Regions from separate parts of the Bradyrhizobium sp. Kon58 genome, predicted to be linked through region 3. Evidence: predicted binding sites of a transcription regulator. Region 3 holds the regulator's gene; each other region holds the start of a gene.
The links. The regulator PhoB, encoded in region 3, activates phosphate uptake and scavenging genes when phosphate is short. The targets are predictions, from matches to a motif close to TGTCATNNANCTGTCAT.

Region 1 (5,835 bases), on a different contig from region 3:
CAGCTCGTCCGGCACCGTCATGAAGAACTGGCGAAACAGCAGCGTCGCGGTGGCCGAGGCGATCAGCGGCAGCGACAGGCCCGCATAGCTGTCGAGCATGTGCAGATCGGCGACGATCTTGTAGGTCGGATAGATGCGGACCTCGACCGGCAGCATCAGGGTGATGAAGATGATCCAGAAGATCGGCATCCGGAACGGAAAGCGGAAATAGACGATCGCATAGGCCGAGATGATCGAGATCGCGATCTTGCCGACCGCGATCAGCAGCGCCATCACCAGCGAGTTCAGCATCATGTTGCCGACGGGCTCGCGGGTCGATCCGCTCGTGCCGACGAAAATGGTCTGGTAGTAGACTTCGAAGAAATGGCCGCCCGGCAACAGCGACATCTGCCCGTTGGCGATCAGCGCGTTGTCCTGGGTCGAGGCGACGAACGCGATGTAGACGGGGAAGGCGACGATCGCGATCCCGATCCACAAAATGGCGTGGGCGATGTAGCGCCGGAAGCCCTCTTCCTCGACCATCAGTAGGTCACCTTGCGTTCGACGAAGCGGAACTGGATTCCGGTGAGCACGATGACCATAACCATCAGGATCACCGACTGCGCCGCCGAGCTGCCGAGATTGCCGCCGAGCAAGCCGTCGGAATAGACCTTGTAGACCAGCGTGACCGTGGACGTTCCGGGACCGCCGCGGGTCATGGTGTCGATGATGCCGAACGTGTCGAAGAAGGCGTAGACGATGTTGACCACCAGCAGGAAGAAGATGGTCGGCGACAGCAGCGGGAAGGTCACGGTCCAGAACCGCCGCATCGGACGGGCGCCGTCGATCGCGGCGGCCTCGAACACGCTCTTCGGAATCGCTTGCAGGCCGGCGAGGAAGAACAGGAAATTATAGGAGATCTGCTTCCACGCGGCGGCGAGGATGATCAGAGCGGCGGCCTGGTCGCCGTCGAGCAGCGGATTCCAGTCGATGCCCATGTTGCGCAGATAGCGCGAGAGCACGCCGAGCGAGGGATGCAGCATGAAGATCCAGAGCACGCCGACCACGGGCGGCGCCACCGCATAGGGCCAGATCAGCAGCGTGCGGTAGAGCATCGAGCCACGCAGCGGCTTGTCCGCCATCACGGCGAGCAGCAGCGCGAAGGATAGCGACGAGACCGCGATGGCGAACGAGAACAAGAAGGTCCGGACGATCGCCTCGAAATAGGCCGCGTCCTTGAACAGCTCGACGTAATTCTCGAACCAGACAAAGGTGGTCGACAGCCCAAACGCATCCTGGAGCAGGAAGGACTGGATCACCGCCTGCAGCGCCGGCCAATAGAAGAAAATCAGGACGATCGCGAGCTGCGGCGCAACCAGCGCGTACGGTAACAGTCTTGACTGGAAAATGGCTTGCTTTTGCATGATGGGCGACGCCGGCAGGCCGTGCGGCCTGCCGGCGTCTTCGCCTTATTTTACGGCGGTCTTTTCGAACTGCCGCAGCATCGTGTTGCCGCGCTCGACCGCGGAATCGAGCGCCTGCTTGGCAGTCTTCTTGCCGGCCAGCGCCTGCTCGATCTCTTCCGACCAGACGTCACGCAGCTGCACCATATTGCCGAGGCGCAGACCGCGCGAATTCTCGGTCGGCTCCTTGTTGGTCAACTCGAGCAGCGGGGTCTCAAGATAGGGCTGGTCCTTGTAGAAGCCCTCTTCCTTCGCCTTGGCATAGGCCGCCTTGGTGATCGGCAGATAGCCCGAGGCCTTGTGGATATAGACCTGGCGATCGGTGTCCGAGAGGAAGGTCAGGAACTTTGCGACGCCCTTGTATTCCTCAGCCGACTTGCCGCCCATCACCCACAGCGAAGCGCCGCCGATGATCGAGTTCTGCGGTGCGCCCTTGATATCAGGATAATACGGCATCGGCACGGCGGTGAAGGCGAACTTGGCCTGCGCCTTGACGTTGCCGAAGAACGCCGACGAGGTCAGGTAGATCGGGCACTCGCCGGAGGTGAAGCGACCCTCGCCGGTATTGGTGCGGCCGGCGTAATCATACGTCTTGGTCTTCTGCAGCTCGACCAGGGTTTCGAGGTGCTTGACCTGAAGCGGTCCATTGAACTCGAGCACGGTGTCGAAGCCGTCGAGGCCGTTGGCCTTGCTGGCGAGCGGCACGTTGTGCCAGGCCGAGAGCTGCTCGAGGTTGACCCAGGTGACCCAGGAGCCGGAGAAACCGCAGGTGTCATGACCGGCAGCCTTCAGCTTCTTGGCGGCCTCGAACGTTTCGGGCCAGGTCTTCGGGATCTCGACGTTCGCCTTCTTCAGCTCGTCGAGGTTGACCCACATCACGGTCGAGGACGAGTTGAAGGGGAATGAGAGCATCTCGCCCTTGGACGTCGAATAATAGCCGGTGATGGCGGGCAGGTAGATCTTGGGATCGAACTTCTCACCGGCGTCGGCCATCAGCTTGTAGACGGGCTTCACGGCGCCGGTCGCGGCCATCATGGTCGCGGTGCCGACTTCGAACACCTGCATGATGTGCGGGGCGTTGCCGGCGCGGAACGCCGCGATGCCGGCGTTCATCGTATCGGGATAGTTGCCCTTGTAGGTCGGGATCACCTTGTAGTCGCTCTGCGACGCGTTGAAATCGGTGGCGAGCTTGACGATGACGTCGTTGTTGGCGCCGGTCATCGCGTGCCACCACTGGATTTCGGTCACGGCCAAGGCCGGCGAGGCCGATAGTCCAACCGTGAGCGCAATAGCGGCAGCCGCTCCAAAGTGTCTAAGAGCCATCAAGTAAACCTCCCTTGGCCGTTCTCTTGGGCCGTCAAAAATGATCGCTTGCGCTAGCAGCGCCATATGACGTTCACATGACTGTGTAAGCGGCCGAAACGAAAGCGGCAAGCGCGGCAAAAGGGAAGTCGTCAAATAGGCGAATGCCGCGCGCGCAGCGTCCTCCGTTCGCGGTGCACAGAGCGCCCGCGCCGCAGTGCGGCATTGCCGTCGGATGTGGAAGGCGAGGCGCTAGCGCTTGCGCTCGGGTCCGCAGACCGTGCCCTGCTCGACCATCGCGTCGATCTCGGACCTGGAGTAGCCGAACTCGCCCAGCACCTCGGCCGCATGCTGGCTGAATTTCGGCGGCAGGCGCCGCAGGCTCGGCTTGCTGCGATCGAGCCGGATCGGCGACGCCACGCCCTTGTACCAATCCTTCTCGATGATATCGCCGCGCGCGATCGTGTGCGGGTTGGTCAACGCCTGGTCGATCTTCTGTACGGGCCCTGCGGGCAGGCCCGCGGCGAGCAGGCGATTGCACAGCGGCTCGGCCTCGTGCTGGCTGAACACGGCGGCGAGCTCGGCCCGCAGAGCCTCGCGATTGGCGATGCGGTCCTTGTTGCGGGCAAAGCGCGGATCGGTGCCGAGCTCGGGCTTGCCGATCTCCTTGGCGAGCTTGCGGAAGGTGCCGTCATTGCCGACGCCGATGAAGATGTTGTCGGTCTTGGTCGGGAAGATCGCATAGGGCACGAGGTTGGGATGCTCGTTGCCGGTGAGCGCCGGCGGCTTGCCATGCATGAAATAATTCGCGGTGTGCGGATGCATGATGGCGAGGCCGGTCTCGTACAGCGTGGTCTCCAGGAACTGGCCCTGGCCCGAGCGCTGCCGCTCCGACAGCGCCATCAGGATGCCGATCGCCGCATAGAGGCCGGTGCCGATGTCGACCAGCGGCACGCCGATGCGCATCGGTCCGCTCTCGGGCGAGCCGGTCGCCGCGATCATGCCGGTCATGGCCTGGATGATGGCGTCATAGCCGGGATTGCCGCCGCGCGGGCCGTCGGCGCCGAAGCCGCAGATCCGGCAATGCACGAGGCGCGGAAATTTTTCCCGCAAGCTCTCGTTGCCGATGCCCCATTTCTCCAGCGTGCCCGGCTTGAAGTTCTCGATCAGGACGTCGGCGCTCTCCAGCATCTTGAGCAGCACGGCCCGGCCGCCCTCGGAGGCGAGGTCGAGGCCGATCGAGCGCTTGTTGCGGTTGATGCCGATGAAATAGGCCGCGTCCTCCTCGTGGAAGGGAGGGCCCCAGTCGCGCACCTCGTCGCCTGCGGGCGGCTCGACCTTGATCACGTCGGCGCCGTGGTCGGCGAGGATCTGGGTGCAATAGGGACCGCCGAGCACGCGCGTGAGATCGATGACGCGCAGGCCGCTCATTGCACCCGTGGCGGCTCCAGAACTGGCGGCTTCAGTCATGCCTTCGCGTCCCCTGTGTCGATATGATCACAGGCCTAACGAGGTTCGTCCGAGCCGGCAATGGCTTCCCGCGTAGGGCGTCATGCAGGCCGCTCGCCGCAATCCCGCGGGATGGCAAATCAAGCGAAGCGGCCGGCCCGAGGGGGATCCCGGGCCAGCCGCTTCAGTTACCCGATCAGACGACCGTCAGGCGGACGTCGACATTGCCGCGCGTCGCGTTGGAATACGGGCACACCTGGTGTGCCTTCTCGACCAGCGCCTCGGCTTCCGCGCGGGCGAGGCCCGGCAGCGAGACGGCAAGGTCGATGTCGAGACCGAAGCCGCCGGCCGCGCGCGGGCCGATGCCGACGGTCGAGGTCACGGAAGCGTCGGCCGGAACCTTGGGGCCGCCCTGCGAGGATACGAACTTCATCGCGCCGATGAAGCAGGCGGCATAGCCCGCCGCAAACAGCTGCTCGGGATTGTTGCCGGCACCGCCTCCGCCGCCGAGTTCCTTCGGCGTGGTGAGCTTGACGTCGAGCGCGCCGTCGAGGGTCGCAGCATGGCCGTCGCGGCCGCCGGTGGCTTTTGCGCTGGTCTTGTAAAGGACGTTCACTGACATTTTCGTCTCCCTGTGTTTTCGGGTGGGGTGCGATCTTTATCTCAAACAATTAGATTGCGCGCAATTGAAATTATGGGGTCTCACATTTAATTGTTCGCAATTGAATATGCCGCCGGCCGGCCCCAGAATGGAGCAAGTCCTGTGAGATTCTCCATGCCCCGGAAACATTCGGCAGCGGACGCGCCGCTGCGCCTCGAAAACCAGATCTGCTTCGCGGTCTATTCGGCCGCGCATGCCTTCAACCGCGTCTACAAGCCGCTGCTGGACCGGCTCGGCCTGACCTATCCGCAATATCTGGTGATGCTGGTGCTGTGGGAGCGCGACGACGTGCCGGTCAAGGACATCGGCGAAAAGCTGCACCTGGATTCGGGTACGCTGACGCCGCTGCTCAAGCGGCTCGAGGCGGCCCACCTCGTCAAGCGCACGCGCTCGAGCGAGGACGAGCGTCAGGTGCTGATCGCGTTGACCCCGCAGGGCCACGCCCTGAAGGACAAGGCCCGCGCCGTGCCGCAATCGATCCTGGCGGCGTCGGATTGTTCAGTCTCGGAACTGGTCGCGATGAAGGACGAGATTGTGGCGTTGCGCGATCGGCTGAATGCGGTGATCGGGGAGTAGGGGTTAGAGCCGTTTCTTGGCGAAGGCGCGACCGGACGCTGACTTCAGATACTTCTCGAATGCTACGGCTTGCTTCTCGTTGCTGAACGCAACGTAAGTCTTGAGACGCCAAGGCCCGTATTTCGAGGTGTGGGGCACCTCGCCAGCATTGTGCTTTGTCAGTCGGGCGCGCAGATCGTCGGTAATCCCGACGTAGAAGTGGAGCGAGTTGAGGCTTTCAAGGATGTAGACGTACTTCACAGCACACTCCCCAGTTGTCGAGGGAGAGCTTACATCCACTTCTGATCTGCTGAAGCCCGGCTTTGCCCTTCGGGCTACGCCGCGGCAGCCTTCGCTAGCTTCGCTACGATGGAGCGGAGCTGGCTTGCCGAGCCGTAGCTGGCGAAGCCAGCGAAGGCTGGTGGA
Region 2 (5,835 bases), on a different contig from region 3:
CTCGACGCCTTGCGGGATCATCTTGCACTGAGCGGCACCAAGAAGGGGTGCGACCATGGTCAGTGCGGCGCCTGCACCGTGCTGGTGGATGGCCGGCGCGTCAATTCGTGCCTCACGCTCGCCGTCATGAAGGACGGCGCGGAGATCACGACTGTCGAAGGTCTTGCCAAGGACGGCGCGCTGCATCCCGTGCAACAGGCGTTTATCGACCATGACGCCTTCCAGTGCGGCTATTGCACGCCGGGACAGATATGTTCGGCGGCCGGACTGCTCGCCGAAGGCCGCGCCCGTGATTCCGACGAGATCCGGGAGCTCATGAGCGGAAACCTCTGCCGCTGTGGCGCCTATCCGAACATCGTCGCCGCCATCCAGCAGGCAATGGGCCAGCCATGAACAACTTCCAATACGCCCGAGCCAACGATGTCGCCGACGCGATCCGCCTGCTCGCCGCCGATCCCGGCGCCAAGCTGATCGCCGGCGGCACCAATCTGATCGACCTGATGAAAGAGAATGTCGAACGCCCCTCCCGGCTGATCGACATTTCCCGCCTGCCGCTCCGGGAGGTCCAGGAGACGACCGACGGGTCCTTGCGCATCGGCGCCCTGGTGCCGAACTCGGACCTCGCCTACCATCCATTGATCGAGCAGCGCTATCCCCTGCTCGCCAGCGCCATCCTGGCCGGCGCGTCGGCGCAATTGCGCAACATGGCCTCCGTTGGCGGCAATCTGATGCAGCGAACGCGTTGCGCCTATTTCTATGACACGGCCACGCCGTGCAACAAGCGACATCCCGGCAGCGGCTGCTCCGCAATGGACGGCCTTAACCGCAACCATGCGATCCTGGGCACGAGCGCCGCTTGCATCGCGACCAACCCATCCGACATGAGCGTGGCGCTTGCCGCGCTCGACGCGCTCGTGCACATCGCGGGTCCCTCCGGCGAACGCACCATCGCGCTGACCGATTTCCATCGGCTGCCTGGCGATAAGCCTCATGTCGATACCAACCTCGGCACCGGCGAGATCATCACGGCGATCGAACTGCCGCCGCGCGGCTTTGCTCACAACTACAGCTACCTCAAAGTTCGCGACCGGATGTCCTATGCTTTTGCTCTGGTTTCGGTTGCCGCCGCACTCGAATTGGAGGGCAACGCGATCAGCGGGGCGCGCGTGGCGCTCGGCGGCGTGGCTCACAAGCCCTGGCGCAGCCTCGAAGCTGAAGCGGGCCTGCGTGGCCAAGCCGCGACGCCCGATCATTTCTCGCACGCCGCGGATCTCTTGCTCCAGGGAGCAACGGCCCGCTCACATAACGGCTTCAAGATCGAGCTCGCACGCCGCGCCGTCGTGCGGACGCTGACACAGGCGGCCAACGCCACGCCGCAATCCCAGGCCCACAAGAAGATCGCGTGAGGACCCTATGAACGCTTATGTCGGAACGCCAACGTCGCGTGTCGACGGCCGGGCCAAGGTCACCGGGGCCGCCAAATACGCCGGCGAATTTCCGGCCGATGGGCTCCTCCATGGCTTCGTCGTCGAGGCCACCATTCCATGCGGGCGCATTGCCCGCCTCGACACCGATGCGGCGCTGCAGATCAAGGGCGTGATCGACGTGCTCACGCATGCGAACCGTCCGCCGCTGGCCGACAAGGACGAGGCGTGGAAGGACGAGGTGGCGCCCGAGGAAGGCTCGCCTTTCCGTCCGCTTTATGATGACACGATCAAGTTCAATGGCCAGCCGATCGCACTGGTCGTCGCGGAGGACTGGGAAACCGCGAAATTTGCCGCGACTCTCGTGCGGGTCGAATATGAGCAGCATGGGTTTGCGACCGACCTCGAAGGCGAGCGCAGCAACGCGGCCGAAAAAGACAAGCCGCACAAGCCGCGGGGCGACGCCGTAGCCGCCCTTGCGGAAGCTGATGTGCGCCACGAGGCGGACTACGTGATACCGACCGAGCATCACAACCCGATGGAGCTCTACGCGACCACGGCGGTCTGGGACAGCCATGGCAAGCTCACGATCTACGACAAGACTCAAGGCGTCCAGAACGTCCAGAAATTTCTCTGCGGCGTGTTCGACAAGAAGCCGGATGACATTCGGGTGGTCTCGCCATACGTCGGCGGCGCCTTCGGTTCCGGCTTGCGGCCGCAATATCAGGTGGTGTTGGCAACGCTTGGCGCGCTCGCGCTAGAGCGATCCGTTCGCGTCGTGCTGACGCGGCAGCAGATGTACGGGCTCGGCTACCGGCCGATGACCATCGAGCGCGTCGGGCTCGGCGCAAAATCGGACGGTACGCTCGACGCGGTCACGCACGAGGCCATTGCCGTCACCTCGCGCTACGAGGATTTTGCCCGCAACGATACCGGCTGGGCCGAACAGCTCTACAAGAGCCCGAACAGCCGCTTCTCCCACAAGCTGGTTCACCTTGACGTCTCCACGCCCTGCGACATGCGCGCACCGGGCGCGGCGTCGGGCGTCTGCGCGCTCGAATGCGCCATGGACGAGCTTGCCGTCGCGCTCAAGCTCGATCCGGTCGAACTGCGGCTGAAGTGCTACTCGGACCGCGATCAGAGCGAAAACCTCCCTTACACCAGCAAGCAATTGCGCGAATGCTACGCGCGCGGCGCGGACGCCTTCGGCTGGAGCGGCCGCAATCCTGCGCCGCGCTCGATGCGCGACGGCAAGGATCTGGTCGGCTGGGGCATGGCGACAGGCGTGTGGGAAGCACTGCAGATGCCGGTTGCCGTCCGTATCGTGCTGACGTCGAACGGACATGCCGAGGTGTCATGTGCCGCATCCGACATCGGCACCGGCACCTACACCATTGTGGCGCAGGTCGCGGCCGACGCACTCGGCCTGCCGATCGAGAACATCAGCGTCCGGCTCGCAGATTCCACCCTGCCGCAGGCGCCTGTCGAGGGCGGCTCCTGGATGGCTGCCTCGAGCGCACATGCGGTGCTCGCAGCCGCCGAGGAGGTGCGCAAGGAGGTGTTAGGTCTGGCCGGGAAAATCCCTGGCTCGCCGCTCGCCGGCACCGCGTTGGCCGATACGGTCCTGATCGACGGCAGCATTGCCAGCGCCAGCGACAACAGCCGCGCAGTCTCGATCGCCGACGCGATGCGCCATGGCGGCGTCGAACGTATCGAGAAGGAGAAGCTCAACCAGTTCGATGAGGACAAGAAGCACGCGCGCAATACCCATTCGGCCGTCTTTGCCGAGGTCAAGGTGGACGAGGAGCTAAACGTCATTCGCGTGACGCGGGTCGTGAGCGCCGTCGCGGCCGGACGGATTCTCAACACCAAGACCGGCCGCAGCCAGATCATGGGCGGCGTGGTCTGGGGGATCGGGATGGCCCTGCACGAGGAGACGGTGATGGATCACCGCTTCGGACGGATCATGAACGCGAACATCGCCGAGTACCACATCCCGGTGAATGCAGATGTTCGCGACATCGACGTGATCTTCGTCGACGAGCCGGACGCGCACATCAACGCGCTCGGCATCAAGGGCATTGGCGAAATCGGCATTGTCGGCGTCCCCGCGGCGATCGCAAACGCCGTCTATCACGCCACCGGCAAGCGCATCCGCCGCTTCCCCATCACATTGGACAAGCTTCTCGACTGAGACGCCGGTCATCCGACCGGCCCGCTCGGGATCGCGCCCGCTGTCATCCAGCTGTCATCAAATGTGTCGAGACCTGTCGGTCTCGCACATTCGGGATGGACAATGGATTATTTCAAGCGCTTCAACTTCCTGTTTGCCGCACCTGTGTTCGACGCCGACGACCTCGAAGGCGTGCGCTTCAACCAGATCATCGAGGAGATCCAGCGTTCCGGCTTCGAGGTCGTTCGCGCCCGCAAGCTGGAGGACGCGGAGATGGCGGTGCAGACCGATGCCGCGATCGGCTGCATGGTGGTGGATTGGGGCAAGAAGGGCCTGGAGGGCAAGACCTCGGCGCTGATCAACTTGATGCGGCGGCGCGGCCTCGATTTCCCGATCATCCTCCTGATCCGGCGCAAGCGGTTCGAGGATCTCCCGGTCGAGGTGCTCGACTTCATCGACGGTTATGTCTTCCTGTCCGAGGAGACACCGACCTTCATCGCCAAGAACCTGATCAGCCGTCTGAAGCAATATGCAGAGACGCTGAAGACGCCGTTCTTCGGCGCGCTGGTCGACTATGCCGAGGAGGGCAACCAGCTATGGACCTGTCCGGGCCACAATGGCGGCGTGTTCTACAACCGCAGCCCGATCGGACGGGTCTTCGTCGAACATCTCGGCGAGTCCGTATTTCGCGACGATCTCGACAATTCCGTGCTCGACCTCGGTGACCTCCTCACCCATGAAGGACCGGCGTTGAAGGCACAGAAGGAAGCCGCCCAGATCTTTGGCGCCGAAAAGACCTATTTCGTGCTCAACGGGACCTCGACCTCGAACAAGGTTGCGCTCGGCGCCCTCGTCACCGACGGCGATCTCGTACTGTTCGACCGCAACAACCACAAGGCTGCCCATCACGGCGCGCTGATGATCAATGGCGGCGTCCCGGTCTACGTGCCGACCATCCGCAATGCCTGGGGCCTGATCGGCCCGATGCGCTGGGATATGCTCGACGAAAAAGCCTTGCGCGAGGCAATCCGCAATCATCCCCTGGTCACGGACAAGGACGCCTGGCGCAAGGAGCGGCCGTTCCGCGTCGCCGTGGTCGAGCAGTGCACCTATGACGGCACCATCCACAGCGCCGAGATGATCTTGAAGCGCATCGGCCATCTCTGCGAGTATATCCTGTTCGACGAGGCCTGGGCAGGCTTCATGAAGTTCCACCCGCTCTATGCAGGCCGCTTCGCCATGGGGCTGGCGAACCTTCCCCCCGAGGCACCCGGGATCATCGCGACGCAGTCGACCCACAAGCAGCTCGCGAGCTTCTCGCAGGCATCCCAAATCCACATCAAGGATCGTCACATCCGCGGCCAGAAGCGACGCGTCGAGCACCGCCGCTTCAATGAAAGTTTCATGCAGCACGCTTCCACGTCGCCATTCTACCCGCTGTTCGCCTCGCTCGACGTCGGCGCGCAGATGATGAAGGGCCGCTCCGGCGAAGTGCTGTGGGACGACACCATCCGGCTCGGCGTCGAGCTGCGCAAGAAGATCCGCGCGATGCGCAGGGAGTTCGAGGAGAAGGAGCAGAATCCGGACAGGCGCTGGTTCTTCGAACCCTTCGTCCCCGATCGCGTCGCCATTCCCGATGTCAGCCACGCCGGCGCTTCGCACAACGTCGCCTGGGAAACACTCTCCACCGACGAGCTCGCCACCAATCCTGCGCTGTGGCAGCTCTCCCCCGACAGCGCCTGGCATGGCTTCCCTGGCCTCAGCGAGGGCTTCGCCATGACCGATCCGAACAAGCTGACGCTGCTCACGCCCGGCTTCGATCGCATCACCGGCGGCTATGTCGATCACGGCATCCCCGCCCCGGTCGTCGCGCAATATCTGCGCGAGAACCGCATCGTCCCCGAGAAGAACGACCTCAACTCCCTGCTCTTCCTGCTTACCCCGGGCGTCGAGGCAAGCAAGGCGGGCACGCTGATCTCTGGTCTCGTCGCCTTCAAGAGGCTGCACGACGACAATGCGCTGCTTGCGGACGTTATCCCGGAATTCTCCCAGCGGCGGCAGGCGCGCTATGCCGGCGTGCGGCTGCGCGACCTCTGCGGCGAGATGCACCGCTTCTTTCGCGCCGCCGACGTCAGCGCGCTTCAGGCGCGACAGTTCATGCCCGAGCATATGCCTGACATCGTGATGTCGCCCCGCGATGCCGCGCGCTACCTGTTCCGCAACGATGTCGACTATCTG
Region 3 (5,835 bases):
CCAGAAGCCGACGCCGTTCCCGATGACGATCTACGAGAACATCGCGTTCGGCATCCGTCTCTATGAGAAGATCTCGAAGTCCGAGATGGACGGCCGCGTCGAGAAGGCGCTGCGCGGCGGCGCGCTGTGGAACGAGGTCAAGGACAAGCTCAACGCCTCAGGCCTGTCGCTCTCCGGCGGCCAGCAGCAGCGCCTCTGCATCGCCCGCACCGTCGCGGTGCGGCCCGAGGTGATCCTGTTCGACGAACCCTGTTCGGCGCTCGACCCGATCTCGACCGCCAAGGTCGAGGAGCTGATCCAGGAGCTGTCCGAGGATTACACGATCGCGATCGTCACCCACAACATGCAGCAGGCGGCGCGCGTCTCCGACAAGACTGCCTTCATGTATCTCGGCGAGCTGATCGAGTTCGACGACACCAGCAAAATCTTCACGTCGCCGACCGACCGGCGCACGCAGGATTACATCACCGGCCGGTTCGGCTAGGAGACGCGACATGGGTTCTGAACATACCGCAAAGGCCTTCGACACCGACCTCCAGGAACTCACGCGCCTGGTCGCCGAGATGGGCGGCATCGCCGAGCGCATGATCGTCGAGTCCGTCGACGCATTGATCCGCCGCGACGTCCCCCTCGGCCAGCGTGTCGTCGCCATCGACACCGAGCTCGACGCGCTGCAGAAGCGCATCGAGGAGCGCGCGGTGCTCACCATCGCCCGCCGCCAGCCGATGGCGGTCGATCTGCGCGAGATCGTCGGCGCCATGCGCGTCGCGACCGATCTCGAGCGCATCGGCGACCTCGCCAAGAACATGGGCAAGCGCGTCGCGGCGCTGGAGACGGACTTCCATCCGCTCAAGCTGTTCCGCGGCCTCGAGCACATGACCGACCTCGTGCAACAGCAGGTCAAGTCGGTGCTGGACGCTTATGCCGCGCATGATTTGCCGGCGGCGATGGCAGTGTGGAAGGGTGACGAGGAAGTCGACGCCATCTGCACCTCGCTGTTCCGCGAGCTCCTGACCTACATGATGGAGGATCCGCGCAACATCTCGTTCTGTATTCATTTGATGTTCTGCGCCAAGAACATCGAGCGGATCGGCGACCACGCCACCAACATCGCCGAGACCGTGTTCTACATGATCGAGGGCCAGGCGATCACCGACAAGCGGCCGAAGGGCGACATGACGACCTTTGCCAACACGGTACCGAACACCTGAAGACTTAAGGAGCGACGACCCGATGGGCGCACGCATTATGGTGGTTGAGGACGAGGAAGCCCTGACCGAGCTTCTCCGCTACAACCTCGAAGGCGACGGCTATGACGTCGAGACGGTGATGCGCGGCGACGACGCCGATACCCGCCTCAAGGAGCACATCCCCGATCTGATCGTGCTCGACTGGATGCTGCCGGGCCTGTCAGGCATCGAATTGTGCCGGCGGCTTCGCACCCGTCCCGAGACCAAGCAGCTCCCGATCATCATGCTCACCGCGCGCGGCGAGGAGAGCGAGCGGGTGCGGGGTCTTGCGACCGGCGCCGACGATTACATCGTCAAGCCGTTCTCGGTGCCGGAGCTGCTGGCGCGCGTGAAAGGCCTGCTGCGGCGCGCAAGCCCCGAGCGGCTCGCCACCGTCCTTGCTTTTGGCGACATCGAGCTCGACCGCGACAAGCGCCGCGTGGCGCGCTCGGGCCGGCCGATCGATCTCGGTCCGACCGAATATCGCCTGCTGGAGTTCTTCCTGGAGCACCCGGGACGGGTGTTCTCGCGCGAGCAGCTGCTCGACAGCGTCTGGGGCCGCGACATCTATATCGACGAGCGTACCGTCGACGTGCATATCGGCCGCCTGCGTAAGTTGCTCAATCTCGGCCGCGAGCAGGACCCGATCCGCACCGTCCGCGGCGCCGGTTACGCGCTGGATGATCGGTTTGCGAAGGCGGAGCAGGTGTAGGTTTCTGCGGTTAGGTTACTAACTGCCGTGACATGTCCGATGTCGTCCCGGCGAAGGCCGGGACCCATAACCACAGGGCGCGGTTTGGCGAAGACTCGGAGTTACCCTTTCGCACAACAACTAAGTGCTCGGAGTATGGGTCCCGGCCTTCGCCGGGACGACACTGCATTTGTTGAGGCGCCGCGCGTGATGACTGATCGTGCGCTAGCTTACCGCGGACCCGGCTTCACCGGTGCGCGGCGCCGATCCGACGCCGGCTGGTACGCAACGCGCGAGTGCTGGGCGCAGTAGGGCAGGCCGGACAACGCCCGTCCACCGCAGAAGAAGAAGTCCGGGCTCGAGGGATCGCCGACCGGCCAATGGCAGGTCGCCTCGTTCAATTCCAGCAGCGACAGCCGCTGGCTCATCGGCACCACGTTGTCGTAGGTGACCGGATCCGGCTCAGCCTCGACCTCGAAGGCCTGCGCCAGCGCGGTGTTGCCGCGCGAGATCGGGCGGCTCACCCGCATCATGTGCTGCGCGGGGCGCGCCTTGCGCGGCCGGGGCGCTGCCGACGATGGGCTCTTGGCGCGGCCCGAAAGGCCGAGCCTGTGCACTTTGCCGATCACGGCATTGCGGGTCACATTGCCGAGCTCCGCCGCGATCTGGCTGGCCGAAAGTCCGGCCTCCCAGAGCTTTTTCAGCTGCTCGACGCGATCATCGGACCAGGTCAAAACCGTCATTGCACCCTTTCCCTCGCTGCGCGCCAGCCATCCTGGGGCCTCGCAGCGAATGCCTAAGCCTTCAAAAACCCGTGCCGTCAGAATCCCTTAAGGCTCGCCGGGCGCGTCTTGAACGCCCGAACGTTTACGCCGGTACATAAGGACTTAAAGATCAGAACCACTGCACGAGATGTCGTATCTGACAATCCAAACGCTACAATATGGCGTGACTCCCGCGCAAGAGTCCGCCGACTCGCTTCCACATGTTCCGTGGCTAAATCCCGCAAAATCGGCACCGCAAGACTACGGATTCAGCGTTTCGCGAGGCTTTCCGGGCGGCATTGACACCCGTTTCACCAGGCCTAAGATAGTCGCACGTGCCGCCCTCAAGAGGCGGCACGTTTCGTTTTCCGGGCCGGTCGATGGTGCGTTGCGCAATGCACGCACACACCGTCCGCAACATTCAAGTGACCGTCATGACTAACAGCGCAGCGCCGCATTTGCTCCCCGTTTTCGCCAGGTCCGACCTCGGTTTCGAGCGTGGCGAAGGCTGCTGGCTGATCGCGACCAATGGCGAGCGCTATCTCGATTTCACCTCCGGGGTGGCGGTGAATGCGCTCGGCCATGCCCATCCGGCACTGGTCGCGGCGTTGCAGGAGCAGGCCACGAAGCTCTGGCACATGTCGAACCTGTTCCAGAGCCCGGACGGCGAAAAGCTCGCCGCGCGCCTGTGCAATGAAAGTTTCGCGGACTTCGTGTTCTTCTGCAATTCCGGCGCCGAAGCGCTGGAATGCGTGATCAAGGTCGTGCGCCGTTATCACGCCGCGAAGGGCCATCCCGACCGCTATCGCATGATCACCTTCGAAGGCGCCTTCCATGGCCGCACGCTGGCGACGCTGGCTGCGACGGGTTCGGCAAAATATCTCGAAGGTTTCGGACCCCCGATGGAGGGCTTCGACCAGGTTGCTCATGGCGATCTCGATGCGGTGAAAAAGGCGATCGGTCCGCAGACCGCCGGCATCCTGATCGAGCCGATCCAGGGCGAGGGCGGTGTGCGTTCGGCAACGCCCGCCTTCCTGAGGGCGTTGCGTCAGCTCTGCGACGAGAAGGGTCTGTTGCTCGCCTTCGACGAGGTGCAGACCGGCATGGGCCGCACCGGCGATCTGTTCGCATACCGCCGCCTGGGCGTCGAACCCGACGTGATGTCGCTGGCCAAGGCGCTCGGTGGCGGCTTCCCGATCGGCGCCTGCCTTGCGACCGCGGAAGCGGCGTCCGGCATGACGCCGGGCTCGCACGGCTCGACCTTCGGCGGCAATCCGCTCGCGATCGCGGCTGCGAATGCCGTGCTCGACGTGATGCTCAAGCCCGGCTTCTTCGACCACGTGCAGAGGATGTCGCTGCTGCTCAAGCAGAAGCTCGCCTCCGTGATCGACCGTCATGGCGATGTCGTCAGCGAAGTGCGCGGCGAGGGCCTCCTGATCGGCATCAAGGCCGTGGTGCCTTCCGGCGATCTCGTTGCCGCCTTGCGTGCCGAAAAGCTGCTCACCGTCGGCGCCGGCGACAATGTCGTGCGTTTCCTGCCGCCTTTGATCGTCACCGAAGCCGAGATCGAGGACAGCGTCGGGCGGCTCGAGCGCGCCTGCACGGCGTTGTCCGGCAACAAGCGGGCGGCAAGCTGATGAGCAAGTCGCCCGATAAAGCACCGAAGCACTTCCTCGACATCAACGAGCTGCCGCTGTCGGAGCTCAAGCGCATGCTGGCCGCGTCCACCGCGATGAAGGCGAAGCAGAAGGCGCATCAGCCGGTCAGGCCGCTCGAAGGCAAGACGCTGGCGATGATCTTCGAGCGCCCCTCGACGCGGACGCGGGTGTCGTTCGATGTCGCCATGCGCCAGCTCGGCGGCGAGCCCATCATGCTCACCGGCGCCGAGATGCAGCTCGGCCGCGGCGAGACCATCGCCGACACCGCGCGCGTGCTGTCGCGCTATGTCGACGCCATCATGATCCGCATCCTCAATCACGATGCCCTGCTGGAGCTTGCGGCAAACGCCACCGTGCCCGTCATCAACGGCCTGACGCGGCGCTCGCATCCCTGCCAGGTGATGGCCGACCTCATGACTTACGAGGAACATCGCGGCCCGATCGAGGGCAAGACCGTGGCCTGGACCGGCGACGACAACAACGTGCTGGCGTCCTGGGCGCACGCCGCCGAGCGCTTCAAGTTCCAGCTCAATGTCGCGACGCCTCCGGAGCTCGCGCCGAAAAAAGCGATGCGCGACTTCATCAAGGCGACCGGCGCGCCGATCATGCTCGGCACCGATGCTGAAGCCGCCGTGAAGGGCGCCGATTGTGTCGTGACCGACACCTGGGTGTCGATGGGCGACAAGGAAGGCGAGCATCGCCACAACGTGCTCAAGCCCTATCAGGTCAATGCCCAGCTGATGTCGCTGGCCAAGCCCGATGCGCTGTTCATGCACTGTCTGCCCGCCCATCGCGGCGAGGAGGTCACCGACGAGGTGATCGACGGTCCGCAATCCGTCGTGTTCGACGAGGCCGAAAACCGCCTGCACGCGCAGAAGGGCATTCTGGCCTGGTGCTTCGACGCGGTGAAGTAATCTTGTCGTCCCGGCGCAGGCCGGGACCCATACCGCGGAATCTCTCTTGTGGCAGGCGGGCCGAGGCCGAGGTCTTCGCCAAACTAAGCCTGCGGTTATGGGTCCCGGCCTGCGCCGGGACGACACCTATGTTGCGGTATCGTTCTGCAATCCCACAACCGCCTCCGGACCACAGCCCTCACCCCCTTCCAATTCCGCCTTCCGACCCCAGATAAAGCGCCATGGTTTCCCAATCCCCTGACATGAAAACCGGGCCCGAGGGCCCGGTTCGCGCGCCATCCGCGGTTCCGATCGATGACGCCGTGCTGCCCTACGAGGTCGACGCGCTCGACGTGCGCGGTCGGCTGGTGCGGCTTGGTCCGGCGCTCGACGAGATCCTGACCAAGCACGATTATCCGGCGCCGGTCGGCAAGCTGCTCGGCGAGGCCATCGTGCTGACCACGCTGCTCGGCTCAGCGCTGAAGTTCGAGGGCCGCTTCATCCTCCAGGCCCAGACCGACGGTCCGGTGTCGTTCCTGGTCGTGGACTACCAGGCGCCGGATCGTCTGCGCGCCTATGCGCGCTACGACGCCGCGCGCC
Region 4 (5,835 bases), on a different contig from region 3:
TGGGCGTTCTCGATGGCGCGTTCGCCGCCCTTGACTGCGACATACATAGCTAGCTTCCCTTGCTCACGACACGCGTGGTGCGCGGGATCGCAACCACGGCGTCATCGGCGACCAGCACCACATCGATGCCGCGCGGAAACAGCGTTTCGTTGACGCGCAGGCGATTGAACAGGTCGAACGGCTTGATCGAGGCCTTGAGCGTCGCGACACCGTCGATGCCGGGACCGCGCAGCTCGAAGCCGCGTCCTCCGTCCAGGCTCTCGACTTGAAGGATCAATGTGGTGGACCGATCCGGATATTCGCTGGTGCCGAGCGCGAAGCGCTCGAGCGAAGGCAGCGCTCCGCCGTCGCTGATCAGGGCGAAGCTTGCGATGGAAGAATCCTGCACCACCGGCGCGCCGGTGTGGAATTTCAACCATTTTGTCACTTCGGCGCTTTCCGACATGCGCGCATCGAGCCAGAGCGGTGTGTCGTGGTCGAACAGCGTCAGCGCGATCGCGGCCGTGCCGCGCATCATCGTGTGAGGCGCGCCTGATGTCGGCACGATGCGCTGGACCGATCCCGGCCGCGCCATCGCGTCCATCACCGAACGAAAGGTCGATTGCGCCGACAGCACCTTGTCGGCGAACCCCGGCGGCAGTTCCGCAATCGTGGTCATGATCTCACCCTTCACCGCGCACCATGGTGTAGAAATCAACCTTCGTCGCGGCGGTCTCGGCCGCCACCTGTTTGCGCTTGATCATCAGCTGCTCACGCAACGGTGCGATAATGTCCCGCTCCACCGCGGCGCCGAAATCGCTGGACTGCACCAGCGCATCGCACAGCGCGATCAGCCGCGCCTTCTCGCCGTCGCGACCAAGCGTGTAACCGAAACCGACCTCGCCGCTCGCAAGCCGCACCGCGGCGCGCGACACCGTCGCTTCGCCGAGATTGAACGGCGCGCCGTCGCCGCCGACCCGGCCGCGCAGCATGACGAGGCCGTTTTCCGGCGCGCGCAGATCCTGATGCGCCGGCAAAGCGAGTGCGCGGAGGCGAGCGGCGATCTCGCCCGCCTCCGCGTGCGCCAGCACGGCCATTGCGGCCTTGCGCTGGGCTTGCTGATTGTTGTGCTGGGTCACCACATCCACCGAAACTTTCTGCAGAACTTGCCGAATCCAAGTTGTCTATGATACTAGACAACTTGATACCGGAGCGCCATGACTGTTTCGTGACAAAGGCGTGATTTCTGGAGTAGCTTCCCGGCCACATGAGCATGCAGGACACAGCCTCTTCCGGCGTCGCGTTGTGGCGCCTCGTTGCCGACGGCATCGAGCGCGGCATCGCCGACGGCCGCTTTGCGGCGGGCGACAAGCTGCCGGGCGAGGTGGAGATCGCCGAAACCTATCGCGTGAACCGCCATACCGTACGACGCGCGCTGGCCGCGCTTGCCGAGCGCGGCATCGTGCGGGCCGAACGCGGCAGCGGAACCTATGTCGAGGCGCAGAAGCTCGCTTATCCACTGCGCTCGCGGACCCGTTTCTCCGAGATCGTCGGCGCGGACGGCCGCGAACCGCATGGCCGCTTGATCGAAGCGTCCGATGATGTCGCGACCCGCGAACTCGCGCGGGAGCTCGGTCTCAAGGCCGGCGCACCATTGGTCCGGATCGAGGCGATGCGCCTCGCCGACCGCACGCCGATCTGCGTCTCCACGACGTGGCTGTCGGCGCAGCTGTTCCCGGGCGCGGGCGACGTCTTTGCCGCGACCCGCTCGATGACGAAACTGCTCGAGCATTACGGCGTCCGCGACTATCGCCGCGGCGCGACCCGGATCACCGCCGGCATCGTCGACGCCACCGACGCCGCACGGCTCGATCTGGCGCTGGGACGGCCGATCCTGGTGGTCGATGCCACCGACCACGACCTCGACGGCAAGCCGCTGGTCACCAAGCATTCGCGATTTGCCGCAGAGCGGGTGGAATTTCTGGTGGAGTCGTAGGGTGGGCTGCTTGTTCTCCCTCGCCCCGTTCTTGCGGGGAGAGGGTTGGGGTGAGGGGCTGCCTCCACAATCACCGTAAGAGACGGACTCGCGGAGAGTCCCCCTCACCCGCCGCGCTGCGCGCGTCGGGCTCTCCCGCAAGCGGGGAGAGGCGAAGACCTACGCCACTGCCCTTCGGCCGATGATGGCGAAGCGGAGTTTTCCCGAGACGAAATCGATCGCGGCGACCGCGACCAGGATCATCAGGATCAGGAACGATACCTTCTGCCATTCCAGCACGCGGATCTGCTCGGCAAGCTGGAGGCCGATGCCGCCGGCGCCGACGATGCCGATGATGGTGGCCGAGCGCGTATTCGACTCGATGAAATAGAGCACCTGCCCGGCGATCACGGGCAGGACCTGCGGCAGCAGGCCGAAGCGAATCTCGTGCAGCGCACTGCCGCCGGAGGCGCGGATGCCTTCGACTTGCTTCTGGTCGGCGCCCTCGATCGCCTCCGAGAACAGTTTTCCAAACGCGCCGAAATCGGACACGGCAATGGCGAGCACGCCGGCAAACGGGCCAAGCCCGACCACGTTGATCCACACCAGCGCCCAGATCAGCGTGTCGACGCCGCGGATCGAATCCAGAAAGCGGCGGATCGGAAAGCGCAGGAGCTTCGACGGCACGACGTTACGCGCGGCAAGAAGACTGACCGGCAGCGCGAACAGTGCAGCCAGCGTCGTGCCAAGTAGCGCGATCGACAGCGTCTCGCCCAGCGCCTTCAGATAGATCGGCAGCGACGAGCCGGGATCCGGCGGGATCATCATCAGGCTGATCCAGCCGAGCTGGCTGAGGCCGGCGACGAACCGCGAGGGCGAGAAATCGAGATCGACCAGGCCATAAATCAGGATCGCGAGCGCCGCGACGATCATCGCCGGCATGGCGAGCCGCGCCGAGGCCGGCCGGTCGAACACATCAGGGTAGCGCGTGCGAAGCGCGGCGGTGTCGATCTCCTGCGGCCCCGTCACGTCCGCGCCTCCTTGCCGAACAGACGGCCGCGCAGCCAGCCGGTGCTGATGTCGATGATGAAGACCGTGACGATGATGGTGAGCAGGATCGCGCTGACGTCGGAGTAATAGAACTTGCGGATGGCGACGACGAGCTCCTGGCCGATGCCGCCGGCCCCGACGAAGCCCATCACGGAGGCCTCGCGAACGTTGATCTCGAAACGCAGCAGCGCGTAGCTGGCATAACCTGCGGTGACCTGCGGCAGGATGGCGAAGCGCATGCAGGAGAGCCAGCTCGCGCCGGTCGAGCGGACGCCTTCGACCGGCTTCATGTCGGCGTTCTCGACGATCTCGGAGAACAGCTTTCCGAGCGCGCCGGTGGAGTGAATCGCAATGGCCAGCACGCCCGCCATCGGTCCGAGTCCGAAGGCGATCACGAAGATCAGCGCAAACACGATGCCGGGCACCGTGCGGGCGAATTCGAGCAGACGCCGCACCACGAAGCGCAGCCAGGGCGCGGGCGAGGTGTTTTCAGCCGCGAGGAAGTTCAGGCAGAATGCAAAAGTCGCGCCAATCAGCGTGCCGACATAGGAGATCAGCAGGGTCTCGCCCAGCATCTTCAGCCATTTGCGCCAGCCCCAGAGCCACTCGCCGGCATCGGTCCAGACCCGCTGTCCGCTGTCGAGTGTGAGGATGCGGTCGAAATAGCTGATGAAGTTGCCGTAATGGGTGAACAGCGTGCGCAGATTCACTTCGGCGCCGATGGCGGCGAGGAGCAGTGCAGCGGCGAACACCACGGCTCCAAACAGGAGTCGGAGCCGCTTGCGCGCGACCGCCTGGCGATAGGCGGCGTTGAGCACGGCGAGCTGCTGCTCGGGGAGGATCGAAACCGCGACGGTCATCTGATCAGGAAAGGTGGTCGATCAAAGAGAAAGAGCCGGGTCCATCGACCCGGCTCCAGTGGCATCGTCCCGAAACTCAGGACGCCTTCTTCTTACGCAGCGCATCGACGAACTTGATCAGCTCGATCGTGCCATCCCAATCCTTGGTGGTCGCGGGATGAAAACCCTTCTTCTGGCCGTCCTGGAGGCGATCGAACGCAGCCTTGTCCTTGGCCGGCGCGTCGAAGAACGCCTTCGCGATCGCGGCCTTGGCCTCTTCCGGCAGATCGGAATTGTACGCGTAGGGGCCGTTGATGATCGGCGCCGACTTGTGGATGATGCGGAAATCGTCCTTCTTCATCGCCGAGCCGTCGGCATTCTTCAGCATGCCCTTGGTCAGCATCTGCGCCAGGGTTGAATCGTCGTCGCTGGTCCACTGGTTGGCGGCGACGTCGACCGTGCCCTGCGCCAGCGCCAGGATTGCGTTCTCATGGCTGCCGGTGAAGACGACCTTGCTGAAATAGGAGTCGGCATCCGTGATGCCCATCTTGTCGAGCTCGAAGCGCGGCACGTTGTTGCCGGAGGTGGAGTTCGGGTCGACTAGGCCGAGGTTCTTGCCCTTGAGCTGGTCGATGCTCTTGTAGGCGCTGTTCGCCTTGACGAAGAACACGGAGTAGTAACCGGTGGAGCCGTCGGAGTTGATGTCGTTGGCGAAGGCGTCGGTCTTGACGCCGGTCAGGCGGGCGCGGGCGAACGAGGCCGAACCATAGCTCGCGATATGAATGTTGCCGGCACGCTGGCCTTCGATCACGGCCGCGTAGTCGTTGGCGATGCGCAGCGTGACCTTCACGCCCAATTCCTTGGAGAGATAGTTCATGAACGGCGCCCAGCGCTCGGTGACGCCCGAGGCGTTTTCCGCCGGAATGACCGCGAAGGTCAGTTCGGGATATTTGGCTTTCCAGTCCTCGGCGGAAGCTGAAGCCGTGAACGCGAGCGCGGCGGCGCCGGCAAGAATCAATCTGCGAGTAATCATGATAGCCTCTTCATTGGTTGAGGTCGGTTGACGCAAAACTGGTGAGTCCTGATGCGGCGCCGCTCAGGCGGCGGCCGCCGTTCCAAGCGCCGGAATGCCTTGTCGCACCGGTGCAGGCGTGCCGCCCATGACATCGGCGGCTTCGAGATCGTAGAGCTCGCGCGCAACGTGCTCGGTCAACTCGGCCGGCGCGCCGTCGAACACCACGCGCCCCTGCGCCATACCGATCAGGCGGTCGCAATAGCTGCGCGCCAGGTCGAGCGAATGCAGATTGCAGAGCACGGTGATGCCGAAATGCTTGTTGATGCGCAAAAGCGCATCCATCACGATCTTGGTGTTGCGGGGATCGAGCGAGGCGATCGGCTCGTCGGCGAGGATGATGTCGGGCTGCTGCACCAGCGCGCGGGCGATCGCGACGCGCTGCTGCTGGCCGCCGGAGAGCTGATCGGCGCGCTGGGCTGCGAGCGGGGCGATATCGAACTGTTCGAGCGCGGACATCGCCAGCGCCTTGTCCTGCTCGGGCCAGGTCTGCGACAACGAGCGCCAGGCCGGCATCGTCGCGAGCCGTCCCATCAGAACGTTGGTGAGAACATCGAGCCGGCCGACCAGATTGAACTGCTGAAAGATCATCGCCGAGCGCGCCCGCCACTGCCGCAGCTCCTTGCCGCGCAGCGCGGTGACGTCGAGGCCGTCGAACAGGATGCGGCCCTGCGAAGGGGTCGCGAGACGGTTGATGGTCCGCAGCAGGGTCGACTTGCCGGCTCCGGACCGTCCGATCACGCCGACGAAGCCGCCGGGAGAGACTTGAAACGAGGCATCGTCCACCGCGGCTTTCACGCCGAAGCGACACGTCAGACCATCAACCACCAGCATGCAGGGCTCCAGAGTAGCTGGGACCCACCGCTAACGCCGGCGCTTGACACTTGTGTGACACGGACGTTGCGGTGCGGCGATCCTAC

Region 1: a site for PhoB is predicted at 2,832-2,848, ahead of ugpB (sn-glycerol-3-phosphate ABC transporter substrate-binding protein UgpB). Genes of this name have one in related genera too.
Region 2: a site for PhoB is predicted at 3,660-3,676, ahead of AC0L20_RS19670 (Orn/Lys/Arg family decarboxylase). Genes of this name have one in related genera too.
Region 4: a site for PhoB is predicted at 1,197-1,213, ahead of phnF (phosphonate metabolism transcriptional regulator PhnF). Genes of this name have one in related genera too.

The regions. Positions count from the first base shown of each region.
Region 1 covers NZ_JBVVOT010000004.1:112,637-118,471, forward strand. Annotated here, with positions in the region: gene ugpE (sn-glycerol-3-phosphate ABC transporter permease UgpE) at 1-522, opposite strand, end outside; gene ugpA (sn-glycerol-3-phosphate ABC transporter permease UgpA) at 522-1,403, opposite strand; gene ugpB (sn-glycerol-3-phosphate ABC transporter substrate-binding protein UgpB) at 1,449-2,765, opposite strand; gene AC0L20_RS09325 (CaiB/BaiF CoA transferase family protein) at 2,997-4,214, opposite strand; gene AC0L20_RS09330 (organic hydroperoxide resistance protein) at 4,390-4,815, opposite strand; gene AC0L20_RS09335 (MarR family winged helix-turn-helix transcriptional regulator) at 4,969-5,430, shown strand; gene AC0L20_RS09340 (GIY-YIG nuclease family protein) at 5,434-5,670, opposite strand; tRNA gene AC0L20_RS09345 (tRNA-Ala) at 5,829-5,835, opposite strand, start outside.
Region 2 covers NZ_JBVVOT010000011.1:37,236-43,070, reverse strand. Annotated here, with positions in the region: gene AC0L20_RS19685 ((2Fe-2S)-binding protein) at 1-393, shown strand, start outside; gene AC0L20_RS19680 (FAD binding domain-containing protein) at 390-1,406, shown strand; gene AC0L20_RS19675 (xanthine dehydrogenase family protein molybdopterin-binding subunit) at 1,414-3,618, shown strand; gene AC0L20_RS19670 (Orn/Lys/Arg family decarboxylase) at 3,721-5,835, shown strand, end outside.
Region 3 covers NZ_JBVVOT010000016.1:23,379-29,213, forward strand. Annotated here, with positions in the region: gene pstB (phosphate ABC transporter ATP-binding protein PstB) at 1-484, shown strand, start outside; gene phoU (phosphate signaling complex protein PhoU) at 495-1,211, shown strand; gene phoB (phosphate regulon transcriptional regulator PhoB) at 1,234-1,941, shown strand; gene AC0L20_RS24130 (GcrA family cell cycle regulator) at 2,151-2,663, opposite strand; gene AC0L20_RS24135 (acetylornithine transaminase) at 3,119-4,321, shown strand; gene argF (ornithine carbamoyltransferase) at 4,321-5,256, shown strand; gene AC0L20_RS24145 (Hsp33 family molecular chaperone) at 5,478-5,835, shown strand, end outside.
Region 4 covers NZ_JBVVOT010000042.1:33,769-39,603, reverse strand. Annotated here, with positions in the region: gene AC0L20_RS36510 (carbon-phosphorus lyase complex subunit) at 1-47, opposite strand, end outside; gene phnH (phosphonate C-P lyase system protein PhnH) at 50-658, opposite strand; gene phnG (phosphonate C-P lyase system protein PhnG) at 663-1,127, opposite strand; gene phnF (phosphonate metabolism transcriptional regulator PhnF) at 1,247-1,975, shown strand; gene phnE (phosphonate ABC transporter, permease protein PhnE) at 2,135-2,983, opposite strand; gene phnE (phosphonate ABC transporter, permease protein PhnE) at 2,980-3,864, opposite strand; gene phnD (phosphonate ABC transporter substrate-binding protein) at 3,941-4,876, opposite strand; gene phnC (phosphonate ABC transporter ATP-binding protein) at 4,940-5,749, opposite strand.